DNA from 2 places in the Nonomuraea sp. NPDC049028 genome. Region 1 is predicted to be linked to the other one. Evidence: riboswitches for the same ligand, from Rfam matches in the RefSeq annotation. Region 1 holds a riboswitch; the other holds the start of a gene.

Region 1 (6,872 bases):
ACCAGGCGCGCAGGGAGCTTGCGCAGCCGCCGCTCACTGCACCCGCACTTCTCGATTCGGCGGCTCGTCTCCCCACACCGCGCCGACGAGCCCGTCCGGCGAGACGGGTCGCCCGTCGGAAACCGAGGCGGCGAGCCGCGTTCCTCCGCTGACCGGGCCGCGGCCGGTCAGCGTTCGGCCGCGAGGGTGACGCCCAGACCGATGAACACGCTCCCGGTCGCGGCGTCGATCCGGCGGCGCACCGCCTGGCGGCCGCGCAGCCAGCCGCCGATCCGCCCGGCCAGCACGCCGACCGTCGCGTCGGCCAGGAACTCCAGGACGATCAGGACGGCGCCGAGGATGGCGAACTGCAGCCAGACCGGCCCCGCCGCGGGATCGATGAACTGGGGCAGGAAGGCGACCATGAACGTGAACGTCTGCGGATTGGCCATGGAGGAGACCACGCCATTGAGGAAGGCCCGCCGACCGGACATTCCGCGGCTGGCCGGATCGTCGGCCTGGCCGTTCTTGCGGTTGCGGATCATCTGGACGCCGAGGTAGATCAGGTACGCGGCGCCGGCGAACCGTAGCACCGTGAAGACGACCGGGAACGTCGTCAGCAGCACGGCGAGCCCGGCGGCGGCCGCGGCGATGTACAACGCGTCACCCGTGATCACGCCGGCCGTGGCCAGCAGCCCGGCGCGGGGCCCACCCCGCAGACCGCATCCCAGCACGAACAGCATGTCGGGTCCGGGGGTGATCAGAGCGACGATGGTGGTCGCCGTGAAAACGGCGAGCAGGTGCGGATCGATCGGCATGCGATGATCTTTCCACCTCTGGTGTCGGCGCACCGCTTCGGGGACGCCGCTCGGGGGGTGCCAGAGGCGCCAGGCCAGCTGTCAGGCGGCGTAGTGCGGGTAGCCGTAGCCGACGACCTGGGAGGTGGGACGGACACGCTGCTCGACCTTGCCGTTGCCGGTGTTGCCCTCGATCGTGGAGATCGTGCCGTCGCCGTTGTCCTTGACCACGAAGCCGACGTGGCTGATGGAGCTCAGGTCCTTGCTGCCGCTCCAGGAGTAGAAGACCACGGCGCCGGGCTTGGCCACGGTGCCCCAGCGGTGGTTGGCGGCGAACCACTTGGCGTGGGCGACGGTGTAGGCGTCCCAGCCGACCTGGGAGCGGGCGCCGGTCTCCTCGCCGACCCAGGAGACGAACATCGAGCACCAGGCGGCGTTCAGGTAGTCCTGCCTGCTGCCGCCGTCACGCTGGACGGTCTCGGCGGCGCGGGCCGAGTTCATATACCACTTCTGGAACTTGGTGCCGCCGCCGTTGGCGTCCTCGGACGTGCCGACCTGGGCCTTGGCCAGGTTCAGGACCTGCTGGGCGGTGACGTTCACCTGGGCCTCGCCGTTCCTGCCGCCCTGCGCGGAGGCGGGGGCGGCCTGAGCCGCGATGGGGGTGTGCCCTGTGGGGGTGGTGGCGGCGTTCGCCGCGGTGTGGGCGCCGAGGGCGGCGGCGGTGAGGGTCGCGCAGAGCGCGATCTTGGCATAGCTGATCTTGGGGGTGCGGATAATGGTGATTACTCCTTGCTTCCATTCCGCTTACCGGGTTAGCTGACGGGCTCGGGCGTGGAAGCTGCCCTACGACACGTTGACGTGCCGATTAGCCCCGATCGAGACATGGGTCCCCGGTCCCGCGCACAGGCGGGTTCAGCGGTCACAGGTGATTGCCTGTGATGCATGCGATGGGTATAACGTCCGTACTCGGACTTTGGTGGTGCGGCCAGAGGGATACTCACTGTCTAGGCCAGGCGCACAGAGGGGTACAACGCACCCCTGACCTGGGTAATTCCATCGCCATGAAATCGCCATGCCCAGCCCGGCCGGCTCGTCGATCCGTCAAGTAGCGGGGGTGTCTTGTTGAAGTCGCGCCAGGGCGCGTCTGGAAAAGGTTCGCGTACGGTCTGTCGAATTCGCCTCGCCCGTCCGACGTAGAGGCGTACCGACCGGACAGACGGCCAAGGAGACCCTCATGCCCCAGTACGCGATCCTCATCTTCGACAACGCCGGAGCCGGCGACTACACCCCCGAGCAGCAGGCGGCGAGCCAGCGGCACGCCGACGACCTCGTCGACTCCGGCGCCATGATCGCGGCCTACGCGCTGCGGTCCGCCGACACCGCCACCTCGTTGCGCGGCGACGTGGTCACCGACGGGCCCTTCATCGACGCCAAGGAAGTCATCGCCGGCGTCTGCGTCATCGAGGCCCCCGACCTGGACGCCGCCCTGGACCTGGCGCGTCGCAACCCCGCCGTCCAGTGGGGCCGTGGCGGCGTCGAGGTGCGCCCCGTCGCGGGCGGCATCGCGCCCACCGCCCGATGACGGCCGCGGCGGACGCGGGCCAAACCGACGCGAGCCAAACGGAGGCGGGCCAAAGGGAGGCGGGACGGGCGGACGCGGGTCAGGCGGTGGCTGACGCGCATCGGCGCGAGTGGGCTTTCGTGCTCGCCGCGACCGTGCGCGTCGCGCAGGACCTGGACCTGGCCGAGGAGTGCGTACAGGAGGCGTACGCCGCGGCGCTGTCGGCCTGGGAACGCGACGGTATCCCCGCCAACCCCGCGGCGTGGCTCACCACCGCGGCCAAGCGCCGGGCGATGGACGCGATCCGCCGCGAGCGGACCTTCCGGTCGAAGCTGCCACTGCTGGTGGAGTCCGACGAGCTCGCTCCGCGCAGGCCGGCGGACCGTGATGAGGCGGACGCGGTGGAACTGGAGGATGCCGTACCCGACGAACGGCTGCGGCTCATCTTCACCTGCTGTCATCCCGCGCTCGCGCAGGAGGCGCAGCTCGCGCTCACGCTGCGGCTGGTGTGCGGGCTGCCGACCCCGGACATCGCCCGGGCACTGCTGGTGTCGGAACAGACGATGGCCGCCCGCATCACCCGGGCGAAGAAGAAGATCTCCGTCGCCCGCATCCCCTACCGGGTGCCGCGCCCGGCGGAGCTGCCGGACCGGCTGGCAGCCGTACTCGGCGTGCTCCACCTGCTGTTCACCGCCGGGCACACGGCCCCCTCGGGCCCCGCGCTCGTGCGCGCCGACCTGGCCGACCGCGCGCTGCACCTGGCCCGCGCGCTGCGAGAGCTCATGCCCGATGAGCCAGAGGTACGAGGGCTGCTGGCACTGCTCGTGGTCACCGACGCCCGGCGCGCGACCCGGACCGGCGCCGACGGCCGGCTGCTGCGGCTCGAGGAGCAGGACCGCTCGCGGTGGGACCGCGGCGCGCTGGCCGAGGCGCACGAGCTGATCGTGGCCGGCCTGCGCGGTGGCCGCGCCGGGCGCTACCTGCTGCAGGCGGCGATCGCCTCCCTGTACGCCGAGGCGCCGTCGTACGAGCAGACGGACTGGGCACAGATCGTGGCACTCTACGACAGACTGCTGGCCCTCTGGCCCTCACCGGTGGTCGCGCTGAACCGGACCGTGCCGGTGTCGATGGCCCATGGACCGGCGCTCGCACTGACGCTGGTGGAGACGCTGGAGCAGGATGGCCGGCTCTCCCGCTACCAGTACCTGCCGGCGATCAAGGCGGACCTGCTTCGGCGGCTCGGCCGTACGGACGAGGCGGCGACCGCGTACCGGCAGGCGCTGGAGTTGACCGACAACGAGGTTGAGCGGGCCTTCCTCGCCGAGCGTCTAACTGATCATGATCCGGGCAGGACCTCGCTTGTCCTACGTCTCGGCGTACTACCTCGGCCGGTTGGGCGATGACGAGGCCCGCGACAACGACGGCGCGGTCATCCCTGACCGCGGCTGATGCCGCCTTCACTTATCGGTGTTCGTGTCCGCGGGCACGACCTCGCCGACCGTGCCCAGCAGGCGGCGCAGCTCGTCGTACTCGATCGGGCGCCCGAGCCGGAGGGCGGCGTACTCGCCTGCGGCGCCGCCCTGCGCGGCGAGTTCGGCGCACGCCGCGTGCCACTCGTCGTGGGCCTTCCGCACGGCCTGGGCCGCGCCGGGGCTCTCGAGGTCCGACAGGTCACGGAGCCGGACATAGGTGTCATACGCCTCACGCTCGGCGGCGGATCCCTCGGCGGGCGGCGGCAGCCGCTCGCCGAGCAGTTCGAGGAAGACCCTGGAGCGGCCCAGCTCGGAGAACTGCCAGGCGGTGACCGCGGTGCCGCCGTCCCCGAGTGCCTGCGGCGTGGCCGAGGCGAACAGCCACACGCCCAGGTCGTACAGGCCGCTGATCGAGCCGCCCGCGCTGATCCGCAGATCAGGGCTGAGGGCGCGCCCGCGCACGTCCTCCGCCGAGCGCACCGCCTCAAGCAGGCTGTCCCTGGCCACCTCCATGTCGCCCACGGACCTGGCGAGCTGGGACAGTCCCGTCAGCGCGTTCATCTCCCATGTCACCTGCCCGGCCGCGCGGGCGCGCAGCGCGGCTTCGGTGAAGAGCGCGGCGGCCTCGGCGGGGCGGCCTTCAGTCACGAGATCGTCGGCGCGCAGCGCGAGGTCGCGGATGGGGTTGCCCCAAGCGGGGAAGGGCGCGGGAGTGCGCCGGGACAGCCACGAGCGCAGCTGCTTGTCCAGGTTCGTGTGCCCGCGCACGCCCATCAGCAGCGCGAAGGGATGGGTGTTGAACGTGAGCGCCTGCTCCTGTCCCCAGGCCAGCCGCTCCCGGATTCCGCTGCGGCGGATCGCCATGGCCCGCGCCTCCAGCCGGCGTGCGCCCTCCTCGTCGCCGCGCTGCTGCGTGATCACCGCCAGGCCCAAGAGCGCGTTTCTACGCAGGTACGGGCTGTCATCCGGCGAGAGAAGCTCGTGATCCAGGTCCACCGAGCCGAGACCGTGCCTGGTGATCAGGCGGCTCCAGGCAGTGTGCCGGGCCTGGGCCGCCATCCGCGGCAGGCCCAGGGCGGAGAAGCGGCGGGCGCACTCCCGCCAGGTGGCCAGCACCTCGTCCTCCAGCCCGAGATACTGGTAGATCTCCGCCCGCAGCCACAGACAGCAGGTGCGCTGGATCTCCTGGTGCCGTGCCAGCCGCCGGGTGGTCCGCGGCACGACCTCCTCGTCGACCAGGTCCAAAGCGAGCTCGGCCAGCTCGACACGGCGCAGCGCCGCCTCGGCGGACACGGAGCCGACGGTGAGCCGCGCGTCCAGCAGCAGCGCGGAGATCAACGCGTAGTCGGGCCTGCGGCGGCGGGTCAAGAAACCGTCGTAGAGCCACTCACCGAGATTCACGGCCGTGATCACCTGTACGTCCGAGTGTTGTGCCTGGGGAGTGCCGACAGCGATCCTGTGGAGCGTCTCGACCGTCTCCACCAGGCACAGGGCGAGCGCGGGCACGGCCAGCCGGGGGTCGGGGTGCGCCACGTACGCCAGCAGGAACGGCGTCCACGCGTAACGCAGCAGCACGGTCGCCAGCACCGAGCAGAGCGCCAGCGGGGCCCGCAAGGGTTTCGGCGGCCTGGCCACGGCACGGAAGGTGCCGACCCCGACCTGCAGCAGCAGCACGGCGGCCACCAGGAACACCCCGTTGAACGCCGTGGCCCAGGCCGTCGTCGCCCAGGCCGAGGCCAGCCACTCTCCGGCAGGGGAGAAGACCAGCAGCGTGCCGGCCGCGAGCACGATGATCTCTCCCCAGCGCCGCAGCCGAGCCCGCTTGCGGACCAGGCCGCGCCAGGCCGTCATCCTGCCCGCCACGTGCCCGCTGACCAGCAGCCCGGCCAGCAGGGGCAGCCAGGCGGCGCCCCCGCCCGTGCGGGCCGCCGCCCACACGCCGAGCGCGGCAGGCGTCACGCAGGCGACCCGCCGTGCCCACGCTGACACCCGGTCGGCCCGCCCCGGCGGCCGGATCAGCAGGCCATGATCAGGTAACGCCCGCTTGTCACCCACTGGAGGGATTTCCCCGCGAACGCCGCTGTTCACGCCCGATCACGAATGCGTATCTCGCCCTTCTCAGAGCGATCCGGTGGGGATAACTTCTGCGTGGCGGCGGAAAAACCAGCGCGGAGGGCCATGCCAAGGCGTTTGCGTGTCCGGACCGGCGACCCCTGGACGCCCAACCTTGCCCGTGCGCGGCGGCGCCTGGCGCGCGGGCGGCCGCAGGACGCGGCCCGCGAATACCGGCAGGCGTGCAGGCTCGCCGACGGCAGGCGCGCCGATCCGCTCGTCAGGTCCGCGCTGCGGCAGTGGCTCGGGCTGGCGTTGCTGAAGGCGGGGCGCGGCCAGGAGGCGTTGCGGGCGCTGGTCCAGGCCTGTGAGCTGCTGGGCGATGACCCTGGGGCGGCGGAGCAGTACGCGAGCACCCTGGACACCCTCGGCCTGGTGCAGCGCGACCTCGGGCAACTCCGCGCGGCTGAGGAGTCCCACCGGAAGGCCGTGGACCTGTTCAGGCGGGCCGGTTCACGCGAGGGCACCGTACGCGCCGCCGTCAACCTCGCCGTCGCGGTCAAGGACCAGGGGCGCCTCACCGAGGCGCGCGGGCTCCTCGCCGGCATCGAGCCCGCGGCCCGCGACTGCACCGACCCGGCGCTGCTCGGGCACACGCTGCTCACTCTGGGCCTCGTCCACGAGCTGCTCAATGAACCGGCACCGGCGGAACGGCTGGCCAGACAGGCGGCCGAGGCCTACCGCGCGGCGGGAGACAGAGAAGGCGAGGCGGCCGCCACGCACAACGTGGGCCGTTTGCTGGACACGGGCGGGCGGCACCGCGAGGCCATGGAATGCTTCACCACCTCCCTGACGATCAATTTGGAGATCGGCGCCGAACTGGGCGTATCCGACGACCTCGGTGCCATAGCGTCGCTGTTCCAGCTCGCCCGCCAGTACGACGAGGCCCGCCGTGTGCATGAACGGGCGCTGGACATCCAACGCGGGGCGGGCTACCGGCGCGCGGTCGTG
Region 2 (6,872 bases), on a different contig from region 1:
CACCGGTGGTACCTGTCGGAGGCGGCCGGGGCCGACGTGGGCATCGCGGCCGCCGTGAAGTCGTACGTGGACAAGGTGCTCGTCCACAAGCCCGACGAGAAGGCCCTCCTGCCCGAGGAGCCGGGCGGCCTCATGGAGGAGGCGGACGACCTGCTTGAGGAGTCGGACCTTTAGGAGTCGGACCTTTAGGAGTCGGACCTTAAGGAGTCGGACCTTAAGGAGTCGGACGGAGTTCAGTAGGCGACCGTGATGCGCCGGCGCGGGTGCTCGCCCTTCTCCACCTCGTCGGCGATCGCGATCGCGTAGTCCTCGGCGGAGATGCGGCTGTTGCCCTCGGCGTCCGTGAGAAGCTGGTCGCCGCCGACACGGAAGTGTCCGGTGCGCTCTCCGGGCGCGATCTCCGCGGCCGGGGAGACGTAGGTCCAGTCGAGGTCGTCGACCTCGCGGTAGAGGCCGAGAGCGCTCCGCTGGGCCAGCGCTTCCTTCTTGTACATGTCCGGGAAGCCGGGCGTGTCGACCAGGTCGACACCGGGCGCCACCTCCAGGCCGCCGGCGCCGCCGACGACGACGAGCCGCCCGACCCCGGCGGCGCGGACGCCGTCGATGAGGGCGCGATGAGCGTCGAGGAACGGCCCCTCGGGCTCGCTCCCGTCGCGGGGCGGAGCGATCGCGCAGATCACGGCGTCATGGCCGCGGCCCAGCGTGGCGGCGTCGCGCACATCTCCCTTAACCGGTCCCGACCTGCTGACACCGGTCACCTCGTGGCCGCGGGCCGCCAGCTCGGCGGCGATGCGCTGACCGACCATGCCGGTCGCGCCAAAGAGAAGAATTTTCATATTCTCCAGAGTATCCATTGGATACTGGCGAGCTGGGCCGAGAATAATGTGAGCAATACTCTTAAATGTCGCAAGCAATACCCCTAATCAGGAAATCTCCGTCGCGGTTAGGTTTTTCTCCACCTTGGCCGTAGACATCTTTAACCTCATACATATCTCGCTTTATCCGATCACCCGGCCGTCATCCGCCGCTCCTACGCTGTCCCAGTCCTCATGACGGCGTGGGAGGGTCACGTGCTGGGACTGGATGACTGCCTGACCGAGGTCATGGCGATACCAGGGGCGTTGGACGCGATGCTGGTGGACCAGACGAGCGGCATGGCCGTGGCCATCAGCGGACCGCCGCAGGGCGTGGACGCCGAGAGCTCCGCCGCCGCCCTGACCGAGACACTGCGCGCGACCATGGACGGCCTGGCCCGCTCCTGCCCCGGCGAAACTGTCCGGATCGACGACATGCTGGTCACTACCGACAAAGGCCATCATTTACTGAGATTCCTCGAAACGGTATTCGAGGGGCCGCTCGTCATTTACCTGCGCCTCGACCTGGAACGGTCGAATCTCGCCCTGGCGCGATACCGCCTGCTGAACATCTCCCGCCAATTGCTCACCTGAGCCATGGCACCGCTGGACACGCTTCTGACCGGTCTAGCCCGTGAACGGGCCACGGGCGCCCTCCGCGTGGGCCGGGCCGGGACGATCTTCCTCAGCGAGGGCCGGGTCACGTACATGGAGTGCGCCCAGACCCCCGGCGTCGAGCGGCTGCTGGCGGCGCGCGGGCGGCTGCCGGAGACGGCGCTGCGCAGGCTGCAGGCCGACGGGGGCTGCGCGCGCCTGCTGGAGGAGGGGCCCGTCACGCTGGGCGAGCTGCAGTACTGCGTGCTCGGGGCCGTCCTGGACGCCGCGTTCTTCCTGCTGCCGGCCGGCGGGTCGCGGCCGAAATTCCGGCCGGGCGAGCAGCACTGGCTGGGCGGGCAGTGGTTCTTCGACGTGGCGGGCCTGCTGCGGGAGTGCGCGCGCCGCCGCGCCTATCTCGCGCAGATCTGGCCGTCCGCGCAGCTGGACACGGCTCCGGTACGGCCGGCGCAGTGGCTGCCGGGCAGCGGGGTGACTCTGGACTCGGTCCAGTGGGAGGTCCTCACCGGGGCCGGGGCCGAGGCGACACCGCTCGACCTGGCCAAGCGGATCGGCAGGTCCGGCTATTCGGTGCTGCTGGCCGTACGGAGGATGGCGGCGGCCGGGCTGCTGGCACCGCCCGTGGAGCCGACCACCACCACGCGCGCCCCGGAAGAGAGCGCGACGAAGACCGGTGAGCACAGGGCGAAGACCGCCGGAGACGGGCAGGGGGCGCTGCCGCAGCGGGGGCGCGTGGCCGCCGGCCAACGACCGCCGCACGATCCCCGCACCCCGGGCCTGCCGCTCGGCCCGCCGGTCACGGCGGACCCCACGGACCTGGCCCTGCTGATGCGCCTGAAGAAGGCGCTGGAGGAGCTGACATGAGGTTCCCCCGCCCGCAAAGGAGGCCACCGGTGGAGCTGCGTGAAGAGGTGCTCAGGGAGATGGTTCTCCTGCGCGAGCGCACTCCGGACATCAGCGGGAGCGTCGCCTGCACGGTTGACGGCATGAGCATCGCCTGCGACAACGCCGACGACAGTGGCGAGCAGGTCGCCGCGCTGTCCGCGGCGCTGCTCGCGCTGAGCAGGCGAATGACGATCATGACCGGCCAGGGCGTACTGGAGGAGACGCTCATCTCCGGCACCGCCGGCTTCGCCGCCTTCTACGCGGCGGGCCCCACCATCGTCCTCGCAGTCCTGGCTGAGCCCGGCACCAATCTCGGGCTGCTCCGGCTGGAGGGGCGCAAGACGGCGGCCAGCGTGGCCGCCATCTCAGCACGGATTCACTGAGCTTGAACGGAGGAAGGCATGGCCAGCATGGACGTCTCTCTCAAGGAGATGATGACGATCGACGGCTCGCTCGGCGCGGTGATCGTCGATCACGGCAGCGGCATGGCGCTGGGGGCGCTCGGCGGCTCCAAGGACCTGGATCTCCAGGTCGCCGCGGCGGGGAACACGGAGGTGGTCAAGGCCAAGCTGCGCACGATGGACTCGCTGGGGCTCAAGGACTCCATCGAGGACATCCTGATCACGCTCGGCGGCCAGTACCACATCATCCGGCCGATCACCGGCCGCGGCGGCAAGGGGCTCTTCCTCTATCTCGCCCTGGACCGGGCGCGGGCCAACCTGGCCCTGGCCCGGCACCAGCTCCGCGGGATCGAGGAGAAGCTGGAGGTCTGAGAGATCCGGTGGCTCGCGTCCGGGCGCGGCGGACACGAGCCACCGACCTCCACCGATCCCTGAACAGCCTGGTCCCTGAACAGCCTGATCCCTGACCGGCCTGATTCCTGGTGCGTCAGCTCGTGGTGAGCTTGGTGATGGCGCCGACGATGTCCGGCCAGAGCGGCCGGGGCAGGTCGTGGCCCATGCCGGGGAACGTCAGCAGCGTGGCGCCTGGAATCGCCGCCGCCGTGGCGTGGCCGGCGGCAACCGGGACGAGCCGGTCGGCCTCGCCGTGAATGACCAGGGCGGGGATCCCCAGCGTGCCGAGCTGCTCCGTGCGGTCGCCGGAGGCCATGATCGCGGCCAGCTGCCGGGTCGTGCCCGGCGGGTCGAAGCACCGGTCGTACGCCTGGCCGGACAGCCGGAGGATGCGTTCCCGGTCCATGTCGAAGCCGGGCGAGCCGATCACCGCCCACGTCCTCAAGGACTGGGCGAGCACGGCGTCCCGATCGGTCGGGGGCGCGGCGAGCAGCACCGCGCTGGCCTCCGGCGTGGGCGGGGCCACGTCCGGGCCGGGCGTCGACATGATCGAGGTAAGGGTCAGGACCCGTTCGGGGTGCCGGATGGCGAGCGTCTGGGCGATCATGCCGCCCATCGAGGCGCCCACGACGTGGGCGGCGGGCCAGCCGAGGACGTCCATCAGCCCGGCCGCGTCGTCGGCCATGTCGTCCAGCAGATACGAAGAGGACGTCCCCAGTGTGGGAACGCCCTCGTCGTGCAGGTGTGTGGAGAGTCCGGAGTCACGGTTGTCGAATCTGACAACGTGATGGCCCTGCTCCGCCAGGAGCTCGCAGAGCTCGTCGTCCCAGTGGATGAGCTGGGCGCCGAGCCCCATGATGAGGAGCAGGGGACGTCCGCCGGGTGAGCCGAAGGTCTCGTACGCGATCTCGATGCCGTTCGCGGCTGCAAGCGTGGTCACGAGGTCAGAATGACATTCTGTTTCCCGCGACGCAAAGACCGCCGGCTCCGAAACCGACGACCATCAAGGCCGTCGGCTCCGGACCTGACGGCCGTCAGCAAGACCGTCTTCGGACCTGACGGTTGTCAGCGCCGGACGAGCTTGCGGATCCGGTCGCGGCCGACCGTCACGCCACCGCCGAACATCGCCAGCGCGACCGCCGCGGCGGCGCCACCGATGGCGTTCGACTCGACGATCTTCTCCTCAGCCTTGTCGGCCTTCTTGGCGGCCACCGGCACGGCCTTGGCGGGAGCGGGCTTGACCGCGGCGGGCTTGTCGCCCTCGGCCACGATCTTCGGGGGCTTGGCGGGGTTGCGGTCCACGACGGCGTACGCACCGGTCGAGAAGGGCTGCGGGTAGTTCTTCTTGCCCGGACCGCTACCCCACTTGGTGATGACGTAGTCGATCTTGATGTGGCCCGCGCCACCGTTGCCGTCCACGCCCAGCGTGCTGGAGTTGAAGCGGCCACCGGTCAGGGCGGCGAAAGTCTTGGCGTCGAGGTCGAGCATGACGCCGCTGGAGGACGGCACGCCCGGACCGCGGTCGCCGACGAAGAAGGGCATCTTCTTGCCCTTGTAGACGACGTAACCCTCGGTCATGAGCGGCCAGCTCGGGCTGGCGGCGAGCCCCTTCTGCATGGGCTTGCCGCTGGCCGGCAGCCCGGTGTCCCCGGCGCGGCCGGAGGAGTCGTCCCAGAAGTAGGACGCGGTGGTCTTGCCCTTGAGCAGGACCTTCTTGTCGTTGCCGGTGTCGGCGTGTGCGGCGGTGCCTGCGCTGATGGAGATCGCGCCTACGAGGGCGGCGGTGAGCATAGCAGAGCGAACAGACATGAAGCAGTGAAGTCCTTTATACGGGAAAAGGGGATCGCGCTCGTGAAAGGTGGGCGTAGCCGGGCAAGACGCCAAACGGTCGCTACGCGGAGCGTGGAAGAGCGGGGGGAAGGCGCCGGTCAGTCTGCGGACGACAACACGCGGGCTGGCGGCACGACGCGGGGGTTACGCATGCGGTAGGTGTCCTCTCCATCTCGCCTACCGGGTTAGCTGACGGGTTCGGACGTGGAGATGCCCTACCGACCGAGGTCGGATTCACCCCTAAGGAACGTTGGTTCCCCGGTTCCCGCGAGCGGGATTCGGCGCCTGCCGGTTGGTACTCCCCTGTTGAAGCCCCAAAGTCACCGGCTGGTAACTCCATGAACTATAGGTACCGAACCGGACAAAGGCAAACATAAGCCCATGAAACGGGCGAAGATCTACCTAGAGGGTCAAGAAAAAAGGGGGGTACGGCATGCCGTACCCCCAGAAAAGCTCAGGTCAACCGCCGCTCTTCCGCCTGAAAGAACGCTTGCTGGCGGCGGGCCCGTGAGCGCCGTGAATCTTGGAAGGGTCGTTGCCCCTGCCACCCGCGCTCGAGTCAGCATGCTGGTTACGCTTGCGCTCCAGCGCCTCGCGGAACTTGCGCTTCATCTCGTCCTCGGGAGTTTCGTCGACTTCCGGCTCCGGTGTTTCCGCCATGAGGACCTCCTGGTGTTGGGGACAAGGACAGCTTCGCATGACGGCGCTCAGGACGCGAAACTGGCCTCGACCTTGGGCTGTGGGGTTTCCCGGTCGATCCGCACACCGGGCATGGCGATCAGGGCGACCAGCGCCACGAGGGCGCCCGCGACCCCCAGCGAGGGAATGACCAGGGCCGCGGCCGAGGCGTGCGCGGCGGCCAGTCCGTGCAGCGGCGCCTCGGTGGCGATGACGGAGGTGTAGGCGGTGCCGGCCAGGGCCAGGGCGACCGAGCCGCCGATCTGGCGGAAGAACGTCAGGTTGGCCGAGGCCGTACCCATGTACTGGGGCGGCACCGAGTTCGACACGGCCACGGTCAGGCCGGAGAGCATCGGGCCCATGCCGAGGCCGATCAGCGCCATCCACCCGACGAGCACCCAGGGCGGCGTGTCCAGCGTCAGACCGGCGCACAACAGCGTGCCCACGACCAGCAGGAACGGCGCCGCCACCAGCCACGGCTTGTAGACGCGCGTCCGGCTGATCAGCGCGCCCACGACCATGCTGCCCACCACCATGGCCAGGGTCAGCGGGTAGATCCGCAGCCCCGACTCGGTGGCGCTGGCGCCGAGCGCCTCCTGGAAGTAGCGCGGCAGGAACACCACGCCGGCGAACATGCAGAAGGCGGTGAAGAAGGAGGTCACGTTGACCAGCGTGTACGTACGGTTCCGGAACAGGTGCATGGGCATGATGGGCGCCTCGGCCCGCATCTCCACCACCACGAACACCACGAGCGACACCAGAGCCAGCACGATCGGCCCGATCACCGGCACGCTGGTCCAGGTGTGGCCGTCGAGCCCCTTCTCGGTCAGGCCGATGAGCAGCGAGCTGATGCCAACTGTGAAGACCCCGATGCCCAGGTAGTCGGGCCGTCCGCCGCCATGTCCCGGCCGGCGCGGCAGGCGCAGCACGATGATCGCGATCAGCACCAGGCCGATCGGCACGTTCACATAAAAGGCCCAGCGCCAGCTCGCGTGGTCGGTGAAGAGCCCGCCCAGGAACGGCCCGGCGAGGTAGCTGAGCGCCATCACTCCGCCCATCGCGCCCTGCACCCGGGCTCCGCCCTTCTCCGGCGGGAACAGTTCGAGCACCAGGGCGATCGACAGCGGCAGCAGCGCGCCCGCGCCCAAGCCCTGCAACGCGCGGAACAGGATGAGCTGCGTCATGTCCTGCGCCACCCCGCATAGCGCCGACCCCA

Evidence for each region. A riboswitch is a leader RNA that binds a small molecule or an ion and turns the genes downstream of it on or off. The one in region 1 is predicted to bind cyclic di-AMP.
Region 2: another riboswitch for cyclic di-AMP. It lies ahead of ACGFJ2_RS12830 (hypothetical protein); the one in region 1 lies ahead of ACGFJ2_RS24375 (CHAP domain-containing protein).

The regions. Positions count from the first base shown of each region.
Region 1 covers NZ_JBICTR010000006.1:216,332-223,203, forward strand. Annotated here, with positions in the region: gene ACGFJ2_RS24370 (LysE family translocator) at 168-797, opposite strand; gene ACGFJ2_RS24375 (CHAP domain-containing protein) at 879-1,376, opposite strand; cyclic di-AMP (ydaO/yuaA leader) riboswitch at 1,563-1,704, opposite strand; gene ACGFJ2_RS24380 (YciI family protein) at 2,011-2,358, shown strand; gene ACGFJ2_RS24385 (RNA polymerase sigma factor) at 2,445-3,740, shown strand; gene ACGFJ2_RS24390 (hypothetical protein) at 3,795-5,864, opposite strand; gene ACGFJ2_RS24395 (CHAT domain-containing protein) at 5,988-6,872, shown strand, end outside.
Region 2 covers NZ_JBICTR010000003.1:415,789-422,660, forward strand. Annotated here, with positions in the region: gene ACGFJ2_RS12795 (DUF4032 domain-containing protein) at 1-174, shown strand, start outside; gene ACGFJ2_RS12800 (NAD(P)H-binding protein) at 234-836, opposite strand; gene ACGFJ2_RS12805 (roadblock/LC7 domain-containing protein) at 1,071-1,448, shown strand; gene ACGFJ2_RS12810 (hypothetical protein) at 1,452-2,333, shown strand; gene ACGFJ2_RS12815 (roadblock/LC7 domain-containing protein) at 2,363-2,737, shown strand; gene ACGFJ2_RS12820 (hypothetical protein) at 2,756-3,127, shown strand; gene ACGFJ2_RS12825 (alpha/beta hydrolase) at 3,243-4,088, opposite strand; gene ACGFJ2_RS12830 (hypothetical protein) at 4,214-4,957, opposite strand; cyclic di-AMP (ydaO/yuaA leader) riboswitch at 5,138-5,272, opposite strand; gene ACGFJ2_RS12835 (DUF5302 domain-containing protein) at 5,438-5,638, opposite strand; gene ACGFJ2_RS12840 (MDR family MFS transporter) at 5,686-6,872, opposite strand, start outside.